DNA from 2 places in the Faecalibacterium sp. BIOML-A4 genome. Region 2 is predicted to be linked to the other one. Evidence: a T-box and tRNA genes for the amino acid it is inferred to sense, from the RefSeq annotation. Region 2 holds a T-box; the other holds one or more tRNA genes.
What was found. A T-box is a leader RNA that pairs with one kind of tRNA and senses whether it is charged. The one in region 2 lies ahead of pheS (phenylalanine--tRNA ligase subunit alpha), so its partner is inferred to be a tRNA-Phe.

Region 1: it encodes a tRNA-Phe, which carries the amino acid that the T-box ahead of pheS (phenylalanine--tRNA ligase subunit alpha) is inferred to sense. The anticodon was not compared.

What each region holds. Positions count from the first base shown of each region.
Region 1 covers NZ_WKZG01000025.1:28,185-38,913, reverse strand. The annotation lists gene GKG34_RS14510 (glycine--tRNA ligase) at 1-222, opposite strand, end outside; gene rlmH (23S rRNA (pseudouridine(1915)-N(3))-methyltransferase RlmH) at 405-890, opposite strand; gene GKG34_RS14500 (DNA gyrase subunit A) at 1,103-3,352, opposite strand; gene GKG34_RS14495 (toprim domain-containing protein) at 3,645-5,636, opposite strand; tRNA gene GKG34_RS14490 (tRNA-Phe) at 5,992-6,067, shown strand; tRNA gene GKG34_RS14485 (tRNA-Gly) at 6,098-6,173, shown strand; tRNA gene GKG34_RS14480 (tRNA-Asp) at 6,203-6,279, shown strand; tRNA gene GKG34_RS14475 (tRNA-Gly) at 6,366-6,441, shown strand; tRNA gene GKG34_RS14470 (tRNA-Cys) at 6,470-6,544, shown strand; gene GKG34_RS14465 (GNAT family N-acetyltransferase) at 6,926-7,408, opposite strand; gene recG (ATP-dependent DNA helicase RecG) at 7,559-9,619, shown strand; gene GKG34_RS14455 (metallophosphoesterase) at 9,690-10,382, opposite strand; gene GKG34_RS14450 (D-alanyl-D-alanine carboxypeptidase) at 10,558-10,729, shown strand, end outside.
Region 2 covers NZ_WKZG01000004.1:2,007-12,735, forward strand. The annotation lists gene pheT (phenylalanine--tRNA ligase subunit beta) at 1-869, opposite strand, end outside; gene pheS (phenylalanine--tRNA ligase subunit alpha) at 888-1,910, opposite strand; T-box leader at 1,990-2,228, opposite strand; gene GKG34_RS03745 (glucosyltransferase domain-containing protein) at 2,351-4,021, opposite strand; gene GKG34_RS03750 (glucosyltransferase domain-containing protein) at 4,068-5,648, opposite strand; gene GKG34_RS03755 (MBL fold metallo-hydrolase) at 5,768-6,949, opposite strand; gene rmuC (DNA recombination protein RmuC) at 7,079-8,416, opposite strand; gene GKG34_RS03765 (alpha/beta hydrolase) at 8,479-9,549, opposite strand; gene GKG34_RS03770 (alpha/beta hydrolase) at 9,565-10,641, opposite strand; gene GKG34_RS03775 (alpha/beta hydrolase) at 10,663-10,729, opposite strand, start outside.

The DNA of each region.
Region 1 (10,729 bases), on a different contig from region 2:
AGGGTTCATGATGATGGCTGCATCCAGACCCACATTATAGGGGCTTTCCTGCACGAATTTCTTCAGCCATGCCTTTTTGACATTGTTCTTGAACTCGACGCCCAGAGGACCGTAGTCCCAGCTGTTGGCCAGACCGCCGTAGATCTCGGAACCGGGGAACACATAACCACGGTTCTTGCAGAGATTGACGATCATATCAAGGGTCTTTTCGCTCTGTTCCATTGTAGTACATCCTTTCCGTCCGCGGCTGGTTTGCCGTGTCGTTGTTGTATCGTTCCGGCAGCTTTCCCCACTGCCGGGCGTGCTTTTCAAAGGGAAAGCACAGTATCTTTACTGTACCATGTTTTGCGCCGCTTGTAAAGCCGAAAACCGGCCTGCTTTGGGGAACAGACCGGTTTTTGCACTTATTTATGGTATTTCATTCCTGCATTGATGGTGCAGGCACGGTAGATCTGTTCCGTGAGCACAAGGCGGGCCAGCTGGTGGGGCATGGTGATGCGTCCCATGCTGAACTTGAGGGCAGCGGCCTTTTTCACCTCATCGGACAGGCCGTGGGACGAGCCGATCACAAAGGCCACATCCCCTGCCCCGCTGTTTGCGCGGTCGGCAAGGAACTGGGCCAGCTCGTCGGAGGAGATCTGCCTGCCCTCGATGCACATGGCCACGATGGCAGCACCCTTGCGCACGTTGGACAGGATGGCCTTGCCCTCCTTGTCCAGTGCCTTTTTTACCACGGCATCCGAGGCGTTCTTCTCCTCGATCTTTTCCTCCGGCAGCTCAATGATGCGGAAGGACGCGAAGGCGGCAAGGCGCTTCTGGTACTCGGCCACGCCCTCGGCGAAATATTTTGCATTCAGCTTGCCCACACAGATCAGGTCGATGTTTTGCATTGCAGTTTCCTCTTTTATATAGAAACGATTTAAAATTGTCTCCGCTACTGCTTGAACTCCCTCAGTCACGGCTTACGCCGTGCCAGCTCCCTCGGAGAGGGAGCCTCTGGCGAAACCGGATACTTTGCAATTCAACCAGAGGCTTTGCCGCCATGCCAAAGGCCCCATCCTAGAGGGGGCTGTCGAGCGAATGCGAGACTGGGGGAGTTTTTTTACAGCAGGCTCATCTGCTCGCCCTCGTCCTCGGCGCGGAGCAGCGCACCGGTAGCGGGCAGGCTGCGCACACGGTAGCGGTGGGGGTTCGCCAGCTCCAGCGTGTCCGCAGGCACCACCGAAGCGATGGTCTGGTTCTTTTTCAGGGTGACCACCGCCACGCCCTGACTGTCGCGAGTGGCCTTGGCCGCGATCTGCGCCGTGCCAACCAGCAGCATCCGGCTGGCGCTGGTGCGGATGGCAAGCTCCGTTTCCTCCGGCAGGAAGAAGAGCTTTGCCAGCGGTTCCTTGTCGCAGTAGGCCTTGAGCAGCTTACGGCGGTTCTGCTTGGTGGCATAGGAGCTGAGCGGAATTTTCGCGCACTTGCCGCTGGCAAAGAAGAACAGCATATAGCCGCTGTAGTCGCTGGTGATCACCATGGAGAGCACGTTCTCGCCCTCGTCCATGCCCAGACGGCCCGGGATGAAAATGCCCATCTGAGCCACCTTGCCGTCCTCCAGCTCAGCCAGACGCACCTTGTACACCTGCTGGCGGTCGGTAAAGAACAGCGCTTCCACGTTGTTGCGGGTCTCGATCTGCTGCACGATCTCGTCGCCTTCCTTCAGCTTATGGGCACCGGCGGTGCGCAGACCCTGCGGCGGGATCTTTTTGAAGTAGCCCTCGCGGGTAAAGAACACCGTCACGGGGTAATCCGGCGCTTCTTCCTCCTCGGAGCCGTTCTCATCCTCAGGCAGATCGTACAGGATCTCGCTGCGGCGGGGCTGGCCGTACTTCTTGGCAACATCGTTCAGCTCATTGATGATGATGCGGCGGATGCGGGCGGGCTTTGCAAGGATATCGTTCAGGTCGGCAATGTCCTTCTCCAGCTGTTCGATCTCGCTGGTGCGCTTGAGGATATATTCCCGGTTCAAATGACGCAGCTTGATCTCGGCCACATAGTCGGCCTGCACTTCATCGATGCCAAAACCGATCATCAGGTTGGGCACCACTTCGGTCTCTTCCTCGGTGGTGCGGATAATTTTGATTGCCTTGTCAATGTCCAGCAGGATGGCAGCAAGACCCTTGAGCAGGTGCAGGCGCTTTTCCTTGCCGTGCAGGTCGTAGTAGGTGCGGCGGCGCACGCACTCCACGCGGAAGGCCGTCCACTCCTTGAGAATTTCGCGCACGCCCATCACGCGGGGCTGGCCGGACACCAGAATATTGAAGTTAGCGCTGAAGCTGTCTTCCAGAGGGGTAGCCTTAAACAGCTTTGCCATCAGCTTGTCGGCATCCACGCCGCGCTTGAGGTCCAGTGTCAGCTTCAGACCGTTCAGGTCGGTCTCGTCACGCATGTCGCTGATCTCCTTGACCTTGCCGGCCTTGACCAACTCTGCGATCTTGTCCATGATGGCCTCCACCGTGGTGGTTGGCGGGATCTGGGTGACCTCAATCATGTTTTCGCCCGGCACCACATTGTAGCGGGCGCGTACCTTCACGCTGCCGCGGCCGTTCTCGTAAATTTCACGCATCTGCGCTTCATCGTACAAAATCTGACCGCCGCCCACGAAGTCCGGGGCGGGCATGGTGGTGGAGATGTCGTGGTGCTCGTCCTTCATCAGGGCCACGGTGGTGGCGCACAGCTCTACCAGATTGAAGGAGCAGATGTTGCATGCCATGCCCACCGCGATGCCCAGCGTGTTGTTGGCCAGAATGGTGGGGAATGTGACCGGCAGCAGGGTAGGCTCGGTGGTGGTGCTGTCGTAGTTGGGCACAAAATCCACGGTCTCCTTGTCGATATCCCGGAACAGCTCCTCGCACACACCCTCGAGCTTCGCCTCCGTGTAACGGGCAGCAGCGCAGGACATATCGCGGCTGTAGGCCTTGCCAAAGTTGCCCTTGCTGTCCACAAAGGGCACCAGCAGGCTCTCGTTGCCGCGGCCCATGCGCACCATGGTGTCGTAGATGGCGGCATCGCCGTGGGGGTTCAGGTGCATGGTGCTGCCCACGATGTTGGCAGACTTGGTGCGTGCGCCCTTGAGCAGGCCCATCTCGTACATGGTGTACAGCAGCTTGCGGTGCGCCGGTTTGAAGCCGTCGATCTCTGGCAGCGCGCGGCTGACGATGACGCTCATGGCGTAGGGCATATAGTTGGTTTCCAGCGTGCGGGTGATGGGGTCCTCCAGCACACTGCCGGCATTTAAAATTTCAACGCTGTCGCCCAGCTGCGGGCGCACCGGCTTGAGTGTTTTCTTGGTCGATTTTCTAGGCATCTTCTAACCTCTTGACGATTTTAAATGGGCGCCGCTCTCGCTCTGCCCATATTCAGCGGAAAATATTTTTTATTTTTGCAGCTCAGGATGGCCTGCGGGCCATCCTGAGCTGCTCTTTCACAGATGGAGCCGTTCCGGTTTTCTGCATTTTTCCCTTAAAATGCCGTGACCCGTTGGGGCCTTCTTCGTGAAAACGTGATTTGGAGCAGCCCGCAGGCTGCGACAAATCACCAAATTAAAATAACGTTACCTCTGTCATTGCCAGAGCGCAAGCGGAGGCAATTTAAAATCATCAGCTCACATCCAGATCGTCCAGATATTCTGCGCCGTGCTGCGCAATGTGTTCCTTGCGGCCTGCAAGGTTATCACCCAGCAGGATATCGAACACCTGCGCAGTCTGCACCACATCGGTGGGCATCACCTTGATCAGACGGCGGCTCTCCGGGTTCATGGTGGTCAGCCACATCATCTCGGGGTCGTTCTCACCCAGACCTTTGGAGCGCTGGATGGTGTATTTTTTCTCGCCGATCTCTTCCAGAAACGCTGTCTTTTCCGGCTCGGTGTATGCAAAATAAGTGCGGTCTTTCGTTGTAATTTCATACAACGGCGACTCTGCGATATACACATAGCCCTTCTCGATCAGGGTCGGGGTCAGGCGGTAGAGCATGGTGAGCACCAGCGTGCGGATCTGGTAGCCGTCCACATCGGCATCGGTACAAATGACGATTTTATTGAACCGCAGATTATCGAGATTGAAGGTGGCCAGCTCCTTGTTGTGTTTGCCGCCCAGTTCCACGCCGCAGCCCATCACCTTGATGAGGTCCACGATGACATCCGATTTAAAGATGCGGGCATAGTCGGCCTTCAGGCAGTTCAAAATTTTGCCGCGGATGGGCATGATGGCCTGATATTCACTGTCGCGGCTGGACTTGACCGCACCCATAGCGGAATCGCCCTCCACGATATACAGCTCGCGGCGGGATGCATCCTTGGTGCGGCAGTCCACGAATTTCTGCACCCGGTTGGCAAGGTCGATCTGGGTGGACAGCGTTTTTTTGATGCTCTGGCGCGTTTTTTCCGCATGCTCACGGCTCTGCTTGTTCACCAGCACCTGCTGGCAGATCTTCTGGGCCTCGTCCGGCTTTTCCAGAAAATACACTTCCAGATAATGCTTGAGGAAGTCGGTCATAGCCTGCGAGACGAATTTGTTGGTGATGGCCTTTTTGGTCTGGTTCTCGTAGCTGGTGCGGGTGGAAAAACTGGACGAGACATACACCAAGCAGTCCTGCACATCCTGAAAGCTGATGGCGCTCTCACCTTTTTTATAGAGGTTCTTTTCCTTCAGGTACTTGTTGATCTGATAGACAAAGGCGGTGCGCACCGCGTGCTCCGGGCTGCCGCCGTGCTCCAGCCAGGAAGAGTTGTGGTAATATTCCAGCATCTGCACCTTATTGGAGAAGCAGAACGCCGCGCTCATGCGCACCTTGTAATCCGGCTGGTCCTCGCGGTCCCGGCCGGATGCCTCACTCTCGCAGCTGAACACCGGGGTCAGGGTATCCTCCCCTGCCACCTCGGCCACATAGTCCGCGATGCCGTGCTCATAGCACCAGCTCTCGTACCACGCCTTGCCAGTGGCAGGGTCTTTCTCTTTTTCATCGGTAAAGTTCAGGGTCAGGCCTGCGTTGACCACTGCTTGACGGCGCAGGGTATCCTTATAGTAGCTGCCGGGCACATCGATGTCGGTGAACACCTCGTCGTCCGGCTTCCAGTGAATGATGCTGCCGGTGCGGCGGCCCTTGTAGGCTTCCTTCTGCAGGCCGCCCACATTCTCGCCCTTTTTAAAATCAAGGTGATAGTGGTATCCGTCACGGTAGATATCGGCGGTCATCCATGCAGAAGCATACTGGGTAGCGCACAGGCCCAGACCGTTCAAGCCAAGGCTGAACTCGTAGTTATCCTCACCCTCGCCATACTTGCCGCCTGCATACATCTCGCAGAACAACAGCTCCCAATTGTAGCGTCCCTCGCCGTTGTTCCAGTCCACGGGCATACCGCGGCCAAAGTCCTCAACGATGACGCTGCCATCCTTACAGCGGGTCACGTTGATGGTATCGCCGTGGCCGTCGCGGGCTTCGTCGATGGAGTTGGAGACGATCTCAAAGATGGAGTGGGCGCAGCCCTCCACGCCGTCTGAGCCAAAGATAACGGCCGGGCGCTTACGCACACGGTCAGCACCCTTCAAAGAAGTAATGCTCTCGTTGCCATATTCCTGTTTTTTTGCCATGCTGCTCCTCCCGGCCCGGCCTTTCTTGCAAAAAGCGGGCCGTCTGTAGTCAAATCATAAAACGCCTCTGCCCTTTTCTTACTATAATATAGGTATACACAGAGAAAAAGGGCAAAAGCGCCTGAATCATTTCATTTTCATTAAACCATAGGTTGTTGAATTTGTCAATTTCTGTTTGGCGCGCCCGCACACAGCACGTCCTGTGCCGGATGTGCCAAAAGCAGGTTGAAAAAAGTCATTCTTATTTTACGCGCTGGAGCGACCAAAATCAAGAAAGTTTCAATTTTCTGAAAAAAATTTGGATTTACCCCTTTACAAAATCGAAATTTCAGGTATAATAATCATCGTCCGGTGCGCCTCTGTAGCTCAGTCGGTAGAGCAGGGGACTGAAAATCCCCGTGTCATTGGTTCGATTCCGATCGGAGGCACCAGTCAAGGAAACCCAGCAGGGTTTCCAATATGCGGCCGTAGCTCATCTGGTAGAGCGCCACCTTGCCAAGGTGGAGGTAGCGAGTTCGAGCCTCGTCGGCCGCTCCATAACGGAGCAGCAACAGTTGCTCCAATATGGCCCGGTAGCTCAGTTGGTTAGAGCACCAGCCTGTCACGCTGGGGGTCGTCGGTTCGAGCCCGATCCGGGTCGCCACCAAGAAAGCGCAAGCTTTCACCTACTTTGAAACTTGTTTTCAGGGCATCAGAAATGATGGGTGCAAGGTAAAATGCACCGAATATGCGGCCGTAGCTCATCTGGTAGAGCGCCACCTTGCCAAGGTGGAGGTAGCGAGTTCGAGCCTCGTCGGCCGCTCCAACAGGAGTGGAAATTCACTCCTAAATATGGTGACGTGGCCAAGTGGTAAGGCAAGGGTCTGCAAAACCCTCATCCACCAGTTCAAATCTGGTCGTCACCTCCAAAAGATTCCCGGAAGCTGAAGCTTCCGGGATTTTTTTGTTTTGCGTTGTTCCCTATCAGCCTCCTCGCCCTCTCCGTCACCTACGGTGACAGACTCCCCCTTTTGTCACCTGCGGTGACATCTTCCCCCGGAGCGGGGGAAGTCTTTCCTCAAAGGGAGAGCCTCTGGCGAAACCGGTCACTTTGCAGTTAAGCCGAAAAGTCTGCCGCAGTGCCGCACTTTCGCAGAAAGCGGCACTGCAAATGCCGTCTACCTTTACGCCCTCTCCAGTGAAAATGCAATGCCGGAGCTTCCGCGGACGCTCCGGCATTGCTCTCTTAAAAATTATTCTTCCGCTGAATACGGCCGGAGCAAGGCGTAGGCCATTCCAGATCGTCCCCCTCAGAACTTCAGCCGCATCTGGTACCACACCACGCCCCCGTGGGTGGAGCCGGAAACGCCCTCGTTCACAAAGCCGAACTTTGCATAGTAGTGCACCAGGGCCTCCTTGCAGGTCAGTACCAGCCCCTTCCGGCCTTGGGCCCGGGCGTCGGCAATGGCCTGCTGCAGCAGCTGCCCGGCGTACCCCTGTCTGCGGCAGGCCGGGATGGTGTTTACCCCAAAGATCATCTGCCAGGCACCATTCTCCCGGTGGAGGGAGGCGTCGGCGTACATCTCATCGGTCAGGTCCGGCCAGTCGGTGCAAAAGCCGTCCACAAAGGCCAGCAGCCTTTCCCCCTCCCACAGCAGCCAAAAATGATTGCCGTACTGCTGCAGCCGCCCGGCAAACTCCTCTGCCGTAGCCGCCTCTGCCGCCGGGAAGCAGGCCGCCTCCACCGCTGCAATGGCCTCCAAGTCCTTTAAGGTCCCCTTACGGATCTCCATAAATATTCTCCCCTCTTTTTCTTCCGAGTGTACCACAGTTCCTGCCCAAAGGCAAAGGTCCTGCCGGTTTTTCCTTTTTGGGCCATTTGCATCCGCTGCCGCTCCGTGTTACAATGGCTATATTGCATCCAAAAAAGGAGCTGACACGCCATGCCCGCCGAAAACCATACCACCCTCACCCCGGATACGCCGGTGCGCTACCTGAAGGGCGTTGGCCCCAAGACCGCTGAGCGGTTCGAGAAGCTGGGCATCGTGACGCTGGCCGACCTGCTGTGCCACTACCCGCGCAGATATATCGACTTCACCAAACCCTATTCCATCGCCGAAGCGCCCACCGATGTGGAGTGCGTCGTCAGGGCTGAGGTGTTCGCCAAACCCGGCGGGCGTATCCTGCCGGGCGGGCGGCGGATGGAGCGCATCACTGCCGGGGACGATGTGTCCAGTCTGGAGATCACATGGTTCAATAATCCGTATGCCGCCCAGAAGCTGCAGCTGGGGCAGGAATATTATTTTCAGGGCATCGTTACCGGCGGGATGCTGCGCCGCCAGATGGTCAACCCGCAGGTGCGCACCGCCGAGCAGATCAAGGCTTCTCCTTTTGAAGCGGTCTACCCCCAGACCGAGGGCCTGACCAGCAATGCCATCGCCAAGTGCGTGCGGCAGCTGCTGCCCCATGCAGAGCTTCTGCCCGACCCTCTTCCGCCGGAAATGCTGGCAAAATACCGTCTGCTCTCCAAGGCAGATGCCGTACGGGCCATCCATTGCCCTGCCACCGAAGAGCAGGCCTATGCAGCCCGGCGGCGGCTGATCTATGAAGAACTTCTGGTTTTGCAGCTGGGCATTGGCCGGATGAAAAACCGGGGTGCCGCTGCCACCGGTGCGCCCATGCAGCTTGCCGACCCGTCCCTGTTCTGGGCCAGCCTGCCCTTTTCCCCCACCGGAGCCCAGCGCCGGGCCGTGAGCGAGATTCTGGCCGACATGGCGGGCGAGACTTCCATGAACCGCCTTTTGCAGGGCGATGTGGGCAGCGGCAAAACGCTGGTGGCGGCTGCCGCCATCTGGGCCTGCATCCGAGCGGGGTACCAGGCCGCGCTGCTGGCCCCGACAGAAATTCTGGCCACCCAGCACGCCGAAGGCCTGAACCGGATGCTTGCCCCTTTCGGGATGCGGGTGGCCCTGCTGACCGGCGGCATGAAGGCCGCTGCACGCCGCACCACCCTTGCCGCCATCCGGAACGACGAAGCCGACCTTGTGGTGGGCACTCACGCCATCCTCAGCGAAGGCGTAGAGTTTGCCCGGCTTGGTCTTGCCGTGATCGACGAGCAGCACCGCTTTGGGGTACGGCAGCGCGGAATGCTGGCCGAAAAGGCCGCGAATCCGCACCTGCTGGTGATGAGTGCAACGCCCATTCCCCGCACGCTGGGCCTGCTCATCTACGGCGATTTGGACATCTCCATTCTGGACGAGCTGCCGCCGGGCCGCACCCCGGTCAAAACCCGCTGCATCACCGGCAAAAAGCGGCGCGACCTCTACCATTTTCTCGATCAGGAGATTGGTAGAGGGCGGCAGGTGTATCTGGTCTGCCCCGCCATCGAGGACACACCGGATGGCGGGCTGAACGCCGTTAAGAGCTACTACGAGGACATTGCCAAAGCCCTGCTGCCGGAGCGCCGGGTAGGCCTGATGCACGGCAAGCTCAAACCCAAGGAGAAAGCTGCCGTGATGGAGGACTTCAAAGCCGGACGGCTGGACGCACTGGTGTCCACCACCGTCATTGAGGTGGGTGTGGATGTGCCCAATGCCAGCGTAATGGTGATCGAAAACGCAGAGCGCTACGGTCTGAGCGCCCTGCACCAGCTGCGCGGCCGCGTGGGACGCGGTGCAGCGGAGAGCTGGTGCTTTCTTGTCAGCGACAACCAAAGCGAAAACGTACAAAAGCGGCTGAAATTTTTGTGCAGCACCACGGACGGCTTTGCGGTGGCGCAGTACGATCTGGAGACCCGCGGCCCCGGCGACTTTTTCGGCAGCCGCCAGCACGGCCTGCCCACCCTGCAGATCGCCGACCTGATGAACGACACCCGCACCCTGCACGCTGCGCAGGCGGAAGCCGTTGCCATGCTGGCCGACGACCCGCTGCTGGAAGCGCCGGAGCACGCACTGCTGGAACAGCAGGTGCAGCAGATGTTCGAGAAAGCCGGAGCCATGAACTGATCCGGAGGTTTTTTGCGCACAAGCAACAGCAAATGCAAAAGCCGCTGCACGGCTGGTGCAGCGGCCCCTGTTATCGAACGGAACGCTTTGCGTGCCGTTCGCCCATGCTTATCACATCGCAGAACACGCAGCGGCTTTTGGTGGAAAGCTGGGTATCCTTATGGTAGCAGCCAAAAAACCACTTGTCGTAGGTCAGCTTCAACAAAATTTTATCCAGAAAGCTGTGCAGCTGGTTGGTCTCGCCGCTGGCAAGGGCGGTAAAATCCAAAAATCTGCTTGGCGCATCGTGGGTCAGCACATAATCCACTTTGTAATCGCAGGCTGCAAGGTTCTCCTCACAGAAGGCGTATTCCTCATCCGAGGGCATTTCTTCCTTCCACCAGTTCACGCCGGGTTCCCGATCCTCCACATCCTGGCTTTCCGCACCGCCAAAGCACAGGTATTTTTTATTCTCCAATTCCAGCACACTGCCGCGGCACACATGGTACACATTGCCACCCAGTGCCTGCACCTTCCCGCCAAAGCGTTCCTCGGTGGGATACTGCTTTAAAAGGTCGTAGTTTTCGTGGCTGCCGTCCAGAAACAGCAGGGTATACGGGCGCTTGCGCAGCCAATCCAGCTTTTTCTGTTCCTCCTTGCTGCCGTCCCACACAAAGCCAAAGTCGCCCAGTACCACCACGGTATCCCGTTTGCCCAGCCAGCGCAGCTTGCCGTGCTTGAAGCGGTCGATGTCGCCGTGGGTGTCCCCTGTCAGATATACCATTCCTGTCCTCCCTGACCGGATGTGAAATCGGCACAATAAGCCTTGTCACACCCCGCCAAACCTGTTATTATAAAGAATACAGCCTTCCGCTGTGATCTCGTTCTTACCCGGCGCACGGCGCTTGTGCCGTGCTGCCTGTTGTTTTATATTATCGCTTTTTAAAGGAATTGTCCACATGAAACGTATTTTTGCGCTGGTTTTGTCGTTCGCTGTCCTGTTCAGCTGCCTTGTGCTGCCCGCCGGGGCTATGTTCGACCCCACCCCGGTCTATCAGGTGCAGGCACAGAGTGCCTATATCGTCAACACCGATACCAATATCATCGTCTATGATAAGGACAGCACAAAGC
Region 2 (10,729 bases):
GCATGGGCGCGGCGCACATCGATGGTGCGGCCGGCGACCTTGTTCAGGTCAAAGGCGTGCATGGGCTGACCCATTTCCAGCAGGGTGTGGTTGGTGATATCCACCACATTGCTGATGGAGCGCAGGCCGCACAGAGCCAGATGGCGCTTCATCCAGCGGGGAGACTCGCCCATGCGGATGTTGCGCACATAGTGTGCCATGTAGCGGGGGCACAGGTCCGGTGCCTCCACCTTGACGGTGATGGGCGCATCCGGCTCGCAGACAGTCTTGTAGTCCATGGCGGGCATGTGCAGGGGCTTGCCCAGAACGGCAGCCACCTCACGGGCGATGCCCAGAACGGACTGGCAGTCCGGGCGGTTGGCGGTGATGGAGATATCAAAGATATAGTCATCCAGACCCACCACGGGGGCAATGTCGGTGCCGGGGACAGAATCCTCGGGCAGGATGAGCAGGCCGTAGACCTCAGAGCCCGGGAACAGGTCGTCGTTCAGACCCAGCTCTTCGCCGGAGCACAGCATACCGTTGGACTCCACGCCCTGCATCTTGCGGGCCTTGATCTTGATGCCGCCGGGCAGGGTGGAGCCATCCAGAGCAGCGGGCACGCAGTCGCCCAGCTTCATGTTGGCGGCACCGGTGCTGATGCGGATGTCGTGGCCGTAGTCGCCGCAGTCCACCACACACTTGGTCAGGTGGGTGCCCTCCTGCTTTTCCATCTCCACGATCTTGCCGACGACCACCTTGCTGATGCCGGCATCCAGCGGGATCAGCTCTTCGACCTCAAAGCCGCAGGAGAAGAGCTTTTCCTCCAGTTCCTGCGCAGTAACGTCGATATCTACAAATTCTTTTAACCAGCTGAAAGGTACTTTCATTGTCTCTTCTCTCCCCTCTTATTCGTGGAACTGCTTGAGGAACTGCAGGTTGTTCTCGAACATCAGGCCGATGTTGTTGATGCCATACTTCAGCATAGCGATACGCTCGATGCCAATGCCGAAGGCGAAACCGGAATACTCGTCCGGGTCGATATTGCAGTTCTCCAGCACCTTGCGGTTGACAACGCCGCCGCCCAGCACCTCGATCCAGCCGGTGTGCTTGCACAGCGGGCATCCCTTGCCGTGGCACTCGAAGCAGCTCACGTCCACCTCCACGCTGGGTTCGGTGAACGGGAAGTAGGAGGGACGCAGGCGGGTGCGGGTGTCAGCGCCGAACAGCTTCTGCACGAAGGTATTCAGTGCGCCCTGCAGGTCGCCCAGCGTGATGCCCTTATCCACCACCAGACCTTCCATCTGGTGGAACATGGGGCTGTGGGTAGCGTCGGAGTCGGAGCGGAACACACGGCCGGGCATCAGGATCTTGATGGGCGGCTTCTGAACGTCCATGGTGCGGATCTGGCCGCCGGAAGTCTGGGTACGCAGCAGGAACTCCTCCGACAGGTAGAAGGTATCCTGCATATCGCGCGCCGGGTGATCCTTGGGCACGTTCAGGCGGGTGAAGTTGTGGTCGTCGTCCTCGATCTCCGGGAAGGTACCCACCGAAAAGCCCATGCCGGAGAACACGTCGATGATCTGGTTGGTAATCAGGGTCAGCGGGTGCAGACCGCCCACAGAGCGGGTCTTGGCGGGCAGGGTGATATCCACCGTCTCCGCAGCATTGCGGGCAGCAAGCTCTGCCTGCTTCACCTGTTCTGCAGCAGCGTCGTAATCTGCCTGAACCTTTGCCTTGAGTTCATTGATGATCTTGCCCATAGCGGGGCGCTCTTCCGGCGCAACGGTGCGCAGATTCTTCATCAGGGCAGGGATCTTGCCGTTTTTGCTGAGGTACTCCTGCCAGAAGGAGGCCAGCGTTTCCTTGCCGGACACCTGACCAAGGCTTTCAGCGGCCTGTTTTGCCAGCTCGTCGATCATTGCTTGCATGGATGTTCTCTCCTTTATTCTTCGTGTTGATGAGCGGAGTGCAACAAAAAAGCTCCGTCCCCTGCCCGATTTCTCAGGCAAAAGGGACGAAGCCGTTGATTCTTAGCTCCGCGGTACCACCCGGTTTCCACCCGTGCACAGATGCCGGGCAGCTCTCAGAACGCCGTAACGGGGCGTGGCCGTTCTGTACTACTGCTGTTTCGCACAGACCGCTCAGGAGCGAACTTCAGCACAGATACACCCGGAAGCCCTCTCAGCCGGTGAAGCTTCTCTCTTTGCCGTGTACGCCATACCTACTCTCTCCGTCGCTGCGTTTGGGAGTATTCAGGTTTTATAACCAAGAGCTATGTTACCACATTTCGGGACAGTTTGCAAGGGCTGTGCAGCCACTTTCCGCAAAAATCGCGTTCGGTGGAGGTTTTTTCACAAAGCCGCAGCCATTATGAATCGTTTATGTCATCCATTATGAGCTGAAACAATTCTCCCAGGTCGATTAGTGGCGCAAACTCTTTATCAACTTTGTAATCATCTGAAATTTTTACCGCGACCACACCGTCGATCTGCTGGATATATCCTTCCTGCGGATAGACTGGCATCTGTTCCAGCTCTGTTCTGCTGTACAGTTCCCCATACTGTTCCACCGAGCAATGCTTGAGTTTTGCCGGAGTAATATCCCTGAAAACCGCTTTCCAAGACGCTCTGGCCGAGTAATCGTTCAGCCAGAAGCGGCCCATCTGCGCATACGGATTTGCATAGAGGTAATACTCCCTCTTCATAAAACTGGAGTTCGAGCTGGGTCTGCCCACAAACAGTACCGGCAGCTGCTCGTTATCGTCAAAATATCCGCTGCTCATCAGGTCGTCCGCAATGTGATCCGACATGCTCTTGAGTGTTTTTCTTCCCTCATACATAGCTTCCTGATCGATCACGGCAGAGCAGACATTGCCATAGACGACCAAAACCGCAAGTACTACAGCCCCTGTCCGGGCAGCACGTACATACTTTTTTACCATAGGCTGATTTGTGCGCGTCCCTTCAAGCAGCAGCAGACATACTGGCACGAACAGATTCAATCCTTCGCCCATCTGCAAAAGCCAGACCGCCTCGCTTGTGATCAGCATGATGGCATTGCACATGATGGGCAAAACGATCAGCGCTGCCACTCCCAGAAGGATATATTCCCAATTTTTCCGGTGAAGCATTTTTCTGAAGCGGTTCAGCAGTCCGATGCTCAGCGCCAGAAATACCAAAACGAAAAAGCCCACCGGCTGCAGAATGTTATGCCGATAGTAATTCTGAAAAAAGTAAGCTCCAAACAGTTGGTAGGTCTCTGCAATGGCATTGGGCAGATTTTTCAGTATAGAAAGTACCGAAACATCCGCTCCTCCATTATAACTTGCCATCTGCCATCCACATGCCCATACGATCAGCTTTGTGAGCAGGAAATACAAAACCATTCCTGCAGCTGCGCTGCAAAGACTTCTTCCAATGTGGGCATGGACCTTTTCTCTGTCCACATTGCGGAACAGAAGCAGCAGAAGATATGTCAGCAGGAGCAGACAAAAGTTATCAAGGCTCGTCTGATAGCACGCAAGGCTCATGACCAGAAGCAGTGCTCCCTGTACGACCGCTTTTCTAAAATCTGCGGCACGAACCACACGCTCTGCCGCCAGAACAGAAAACAAAAATGAGCAGCCAAACACCGGCGACTGAAACCGATATGACAGCTGTATTCCAGTGACCGTGCTGGCCAGAACAGCCATACCCGCCAGATAGGTCACGACAGAATCCTTCTCTGTAAAAAACTTCCGAAGCAGGGTAACAGCCAGCGCCGACATGGAAAGCGTCAGCAATGAATTGAAAGGTTCCGTCTGGATGCCAAACCGCAGCGCATCGATCACCGGCCAGAGCCATCGGCCCGTGACTACCTGCCAATAGCCGCCGAAGAACCATGTATTGTTCCACAATCCGTCAAATGTATTGGTCAGCCGCTGGCTGATCAGCAGGAAAAACACTACCGCCGAAAACAGCAGCATCACCAGAAAATATCTTAGATCCGATATATCCAGCCCAAGGTCGTCCGGTTTCTGTACATCGATTTTTTCTTTCATCGTTATTTTCTCCATCTGTCCTGTTTTATGTTCTCAGTCTCATTTGTTATTCATCGATCAGATAATCCTCTGATACCTTCACGATCACAATATCACCCACCTGCTGGATATATCCCTCCTGCGGATAAACCGGCATTTCTGCTACCAGTTCGGTCTGTCTCAGTTTCTGATAATCTTCATCTTCGCACAGCGTGATCTCCACCGGAGTGATCTTTTCAAACACGCCGCGCCAGGAAAGTCTTGCGCATTCCGGTGACAGCCAGAAACAGCCCATCTGTGCATACCTGTTGGCCGAAGGGTACAGGTCGCCTTTTTTAAAAGTCGGGTTCGAGCTGGGCCTGCCTGCGATCATGACCGACCAGTGATTTCCTTCGTCAAAGCAGCCTTCCTCCGTCAGGTCGTTCACGATTCGGTCCGACATTACCCGCAGTGAATCCCGGCCCTGCCGCATCGCCTCCTGATCGACAGCCATCATGTAAACATTTCCGTATACGACCAGAAATGCAAGCACCAGTACCAACCATCGGGCTTTGTTGCCCTGTTCCGGACGGGTGCCCTCCAACAACAGCAGACACAACGGCACAAATAACGCAAGGCCTCCGCCCATTTGCATTCGCCACACAGCTTCACTGCTGATCAGCATCATGGCATTGCAGGCAAGCGACAGTGCCAGCAGAGCGGCAGTGCCCAAAAGCAGGCCCCTTGTTTTTCCACTGCGCGCCATCCGCACAAAACGGCAAAGGAACCATACCGCAAGCATAGCCAGCACTGCTGCGAACAAGCCGAACGGCTGCAGTGTATTATGCCGGTAGGCATTACGGAAAAAGTAAATTCCGAATATCCGATACGCCTGCAGAATACCATTCGGCAAACCAAACAGAATGCTTTTTACTGAGATCTCTGCGGCACCATTATAGCTGGTCAGGTCGATACGGCAAAGTGCAAGTACTAGCTTCAGCACCAGCCAGTAGAGCACCATGCCCGCTGCTGCACTGCCAAGGCTTTTTGCAATGTGCACACCTGTTTTCTGTGGTTCTGCATTCTGAAACAGCAGCCGCAGCAGATATGCCAGCAATATCATGCAGAACACCGCCAGATTGGCCTGATACAAACCCAAGCTCAATGCCAAAATAACCGCACCGCAGCCGACAGCCGCACCTGCATGGGTGGTGGTGATCACCCAGTATGCTGCAAGCACGGCAAACAGAAAGGACAAGCCAAAGATCGGTGACATATAGCGGTAAGAAAGCTGCACGCCAACTGCTGCGCCGGAAATGGCAGCCATTCCCGCAAAGTAGGTCAGTGCGTTGTCACGCTCCACAAAAAGCCTGCGCAGAAGCGTGATGCCCAGCACCATCATGGAAAGAGTCAACAGGGCATTGAGCGGTTCCGTCTGTACACCGAAACGTACAGCATCTGCCACACACCACAGCCATCTGCCGATCGACAGTTCCCAGAAGCCGCCTATAAACCACGACCCATTCCACAGGCCGTCAAACGTATTGACCAGCCGCTGACTGATCAGCGGAAAATAGACCATCACCGCAAAGCCCAGCATCACAAAGAAATATTTCTTATCCAACTCCCGCAGCCAGTGTCTGATATCCGCTTTTATTTCTACAGACATGATATTCCTCCATCCATAAACTTCTGCTTTTCAGTATATCAAACTCTTCCACATGGTTCAATAAAAAAATCCCCTGCCGGGCAGTCGGCAGAGGATCTTGCGTATTTTTCCAGAGTGCTTTATTTTGCCACGATTTCTGCAGCCAGTGCATCCATCTGCGCTTCGGCAGCAGCATTGGCAGCACTGCGGATGGTGACCACAGTATCACACACGGCGATGTTCTTCATGCTTTCCAGCTCGGCGCGCATGAGCTTTGCGGCCATGGGTGCCCATGTGCCATTCTCCATCAGACCCACCGTGCGGTTCTGGAAGCTCTTGGTCTTGAGGTGGGTCAGCAGATTTTCCATCGGCGGGAAGAGGAAGCCGTCGTAGGTGGCGCAGGCCAGCACGATCTTTCCGCAGCGGAAGGCTTCGGTGACGGCATAGGACACATCCGTGCGGGTCAGGTCCATCTCCACGACCTTTGCGCCCTTTGCACGCAGCTTTTCGGCCATGAGGTGGGCTGCTGCACGGGTGTGGCCGTGGATGGAAGCACTTGCCACAAGGATCTTTTCCGGCTCCTCGGGCTTGTAGCTGGACCAGATGTCGTAGTAGTTCAGGTACTTGCCCAGATCTCCGGTCAGCACCGGGCCGTGCAGCGGGCAAATGGTCTGGATGTCCAGAGCCGCGGCCTTTTTCAGCAGCGCCTGCACCTGCGGGCCGTATTTCCCCACGATGTTCAGGTAGTAGCGGCGGGCTTCGCTGGCCCAGTCGGCCTTTTCGTCAAACTTTGCCACAGCGCCAAAGCGACCGAAGCCATCCGCGGAGAACAGCACCTTTTCGGTGGATTCATAGCTGACCATGACCTCCGGCCAGTGCACCATGGGGGCAAACACAAAGGTCAGGGTGTGGGTGCCAAGGCTCAGGCTCTCGCCGTCCTTCACCACTACACGGCGCTCCTTGGCAATGGCATCAGCGCCAAAGAACTGTTCCATATACAAAAAGGTCTTGGCGTTGCCCACCACCTGCATCTCAGGGTAGAGTGCCGCCAGCTTTGCAATGTTGGCACCGTGGTCCGGCTCCATGTGGGAGACCACCAGATAATCCGGCTTACGGCCTGCCAGAGCTTCGGTCAGGTTTTCCAGCCACGGCTCGGTAGCGCGGGCATCCACCGTATCCAGAACGGCGGTCTTTTCGTCCAGAATGACATAGGAATTATAGCTCACGCCGGTGGGCACCGGATACTGGCTCTCGAACAGGTCGATGGTGGTATCATCCACGCCAACGCCCAAAATGGCTTCACTGATCTTGTTTACGCTCATAATGCTCGGTCTCCTTATTTATATTTTTATGCAGTGCCGCGTTTCTGCGGCGATTGTTTCTGAGAACAGTTCCTATCATACCACATCGTCAGAAAAATCGCAAGGGATAACGTGGGAATATTCTGCACATCAGAGCTCTTCCCCATTCTCCGGCAGCTTTGCCGTTACCGGCCTGCCCGGCTCAGCATCCAGTTCCAGCAGAGCGGCAGCAGCGCTTTCGTCCATGGTCTGCACCGCGCGCAGCTTGCGGCTGATGGCACGGCTGCGCACGCCAATGAGATTATCCAGCTCTTCGTCGGTCTGGCGCAGGCGCTGCTGCATCTTGGAAAGCCCCTGCCCGAACTTGTCAAATTCGGTCTTCACCGCACCCAGCAGCTGCCATACCTCACCGGAGCGCCTCTGGATGGCAAGGGTCTTGAAGCCCATCTGCAGGCTGTTGAGCAGCGCTGCCATGGTGCTGGGGCCTGCAATGTTCACCTGATAGTCCCGCTGCAGCACTTCCAGCAGGCCCGCGTTCACCACCTCGGCATACAAACCCTCGAAGGGCAGGAACAGGATACCGAAGGCCGTGGTGTAGGGCGGCTCCACATATTTTTCCCGGATGTCCTTGGCCTCGGCCCGCAGCACCAGTTCCAGTGCGTGGCGGGCGTTCTCCACGGCCTGCGCGTCGCCGGATGCCTGCGCATCCTGTAAATGGGCATAGGTGTCGCCGGGGAACTTGGAGTCGATGGGCAGCCACACCGTGCCGCCGTCCGCGCCGGGCATCCGGATGGCGTACTCCACCCGCTGGGTGCTGCCCGGAATAGTGGCCACGTTGGTGTCGTACTGTTCCGGGGCAAGGATCTCTTCCAGAATGGCTCCCAGCTGGATCTCACCCAGAATACCGCGGGTCTTCACACCGGAAAGCACCTGTTTCAGCCCGCCCACATCAGCGGCAAGGTTCTGCATTTCGCCAAGACCCTTGTACACCTGTTCCAGCTGGTCGTTCACCGCCTTGAAGCTTTCGGTCACCCGCTTCTGCAACGCATCCTGCAGCTGTTCGTCCACCGTATGGCGGATCTCGTCCAGCTTCTGGGCGTTCTGGGCCTGCAGGGCAGTCATGCCCTCGGCAAGGGTGCGGCGCATCTCTTCCAGCTTGCGGGCGTTGGAGGCTTCCAGCCCCTGCAGGCGCTGCTCCATGGTCTGCTGCTGGGTGCCCTGCCCTGCGGCAAGGGCGGTGCTCATGCTCTGCACCGAAGCCTGCAGCGTTTCACTGATGTGGCCCATAGCGGCAAGGTTCTGCTGCGCCATCTCTGCCAGCTTTGCGTCCATCTGGCGGTTCTGCGCTTCCAGCTGCTGACGCAGCCATTCCTTCCGTTCTGCATCGTCCCGGTTTGCGGCAGGCTTTGCCGAGCGGTACAGCAGCAGGGCCATCATCAGGCAGATGGCCACCAGAAGCACCGTGTAAAGAAACGCTAAAAATTCCATAATGTCTCCTATTGCAAAATCCGGGCTTTGCAGCTGCACAGCCCGGATCTGCGTACTTTATATTATTTTGTCTGTTCTTCCCAGAAGGCAGCGGCTTCGTCCAGCCAGCCATCTGCAGCCGTGCCGCGGCCAAGGCCGATGCCATGGGCTGCGTGGTCATATACCACTTCTTTGTAAGGTACGCCATGCGCGGCCAGTGCCTTGCTGAGGGCCGGCCCCTGCAGCGGCCAACACAGCAGGTTCAAGGTCAGGTCATCCCTGCCATACCAGAAGTACACCGGCGGATAGTCCTCTGTGATCAGGTCGGCAAGGCTGTATTCATAGTAGAACCGGCCGCACACAAAGGGGTCGATGCCCACACGGTAGATCGGTGTGATCTCGGAAAACTGCACGATGGGATACGCCAGGATCACTGCGCCGGGCTTGGGCAGGCCATAGTTTTTATAGCCCAGAGCGTCCGATGCAAACAGGCCCGCCAGATGTCCGCCGGAAGAATAGCCGATCAGGGCGTAGCTTTCCGTCTGCACGCCGAACTGCTGTGCGTGGCCGATGATGTACTTCACCGCCCGTGCAATGTCCTCTATGGGTCCGTTGTTGTCGTTGTCCGGGTAGGCGCGGTAGCGCATCACGAACACCGCATAGCCTTTCTGGTGCAGCTGGTAAGCTGTGGAGATGCACTCCTTTAACTCCGCCGTGCGGTTGAAGATGTTGCCGGAGAGCACCAGCGCATACTTTGCATCCGGCGTGCTGGCCGGGTAGTAATAGAACTCCACATTGTTGCGGGAGCTGTCCTCGGCGATCTCCTGCTCCGAGTAGAGCTTATAGGTGATCTGCACGCCCGCATTGTAATTGCGGATGAGCAGGTTCAGACCATCGGCACAATCCTGTGCCACATGGCTGCTCACATATTTTTCCAGCGTCTGGTCATTGCACCAGTCCTCGGTGCCGGGCAGGTTCTGCTCCTTGGAATAGGTCCAAACGCCTGCGCCAAGGATGCTGGGGTTCGAGCGGATCTCGCCCATGGTGGTCTGCGGCGTGATATCCGGCTCGCCATACTCTGCTGCAAATGCGGGCAGCGCCATCATCAGCAGAAGACAGATACAGGCTGCTGCGGTGCATATCCTGTGTTTCAACTCAACATCTCCTTTTCAGCCGACCTGTTCCTCCCAGAAGGCAACTGCTTCATTCAGCCAGCCCTCTGCATCGGTGCCCTTGCCTGCGGCCACTGCATGGGGAGCATCATCATACACATGGTAGATATGCGTCACATGGTTGCGGGCCAGTGCCTTTTCCAGAACAGGCCCCTGCGCCGACCAGCACATGGTCATAAGGGTCATGTCGTTTTTGCCGTACCAGTGATAGGTAGGCGGGTAATCCGGTGTGATGTAATCAGACAATGTCATTTTATAATACCGCTGCTTGCACACGCCGGGGTCCAGCAGGATATTATAGACCGGTTTGAACTCCAGAAAGGTGTTTACCGGGTAGCCCAGCAGCATGGCACCGGGCTTTGGCAGGCCGTAATTTTTGTAGCCCACCGCGTCGGTGCCGAACAGTCCGGCGATCTGCCCGCCTGAGGAATAGCTTACAATGGCATAATCCTCCGCCTGCACGCCAAACTGTCCTGCATGTTCCGTGATGTATTGCACCGCGCGGACCACATCCTGCAGCGGCGCATTGTTGGAAGCCTTCATGCCGATGCGGTAGCGCAGCACGAACACCGGATAGCCCATTTCGTGCAGGTTCCATGCAGTGGAAATGCCCTCGCGGATCTCCGCACTGACCACAATCGCATTACCGCCGATCACCAGCGCATATTTCTGGTTCGCCTGCGCCCCTTCTGCCGGCAGATAATACAGTTCCACACCGTCCCGGCTGGTATCCTGCGCGATCTCCTCCGCCGTATAAAGCGGGAAGGTCACCCGCTGCCCAGCGTTATAGGTGCGGATCAGATAGTTCAGTCCATCCGCCGCATCCTGTGCCGTCCAGTGATTGGAAAGGCGGCTCAGCGGCTGCGCGTCCCAGTACATCCGGTCCAGCACACGGTCCTGATCCAGCGAGTAGGTGTAGATGCCCGCACCCACAATGCTGGGGTTGGAGCGGATCTCTGCCATTTTGGTGCGCGGTGTGATGTTGGCCTGACCAAGCTCCTCCGCAAACGCCGGCTGTGCCAGCAGGATCATCAGGCCAATACCAAACATCACCGTGCGCAATCGTTTTCTCACAGCAATCCCCCATTTATCTCTTTATTTGCACTGTTTTTCCCAGAATTCCGTTGCCTGCAGGATCCAGCCGTCCGCATCGGTGTGGCGG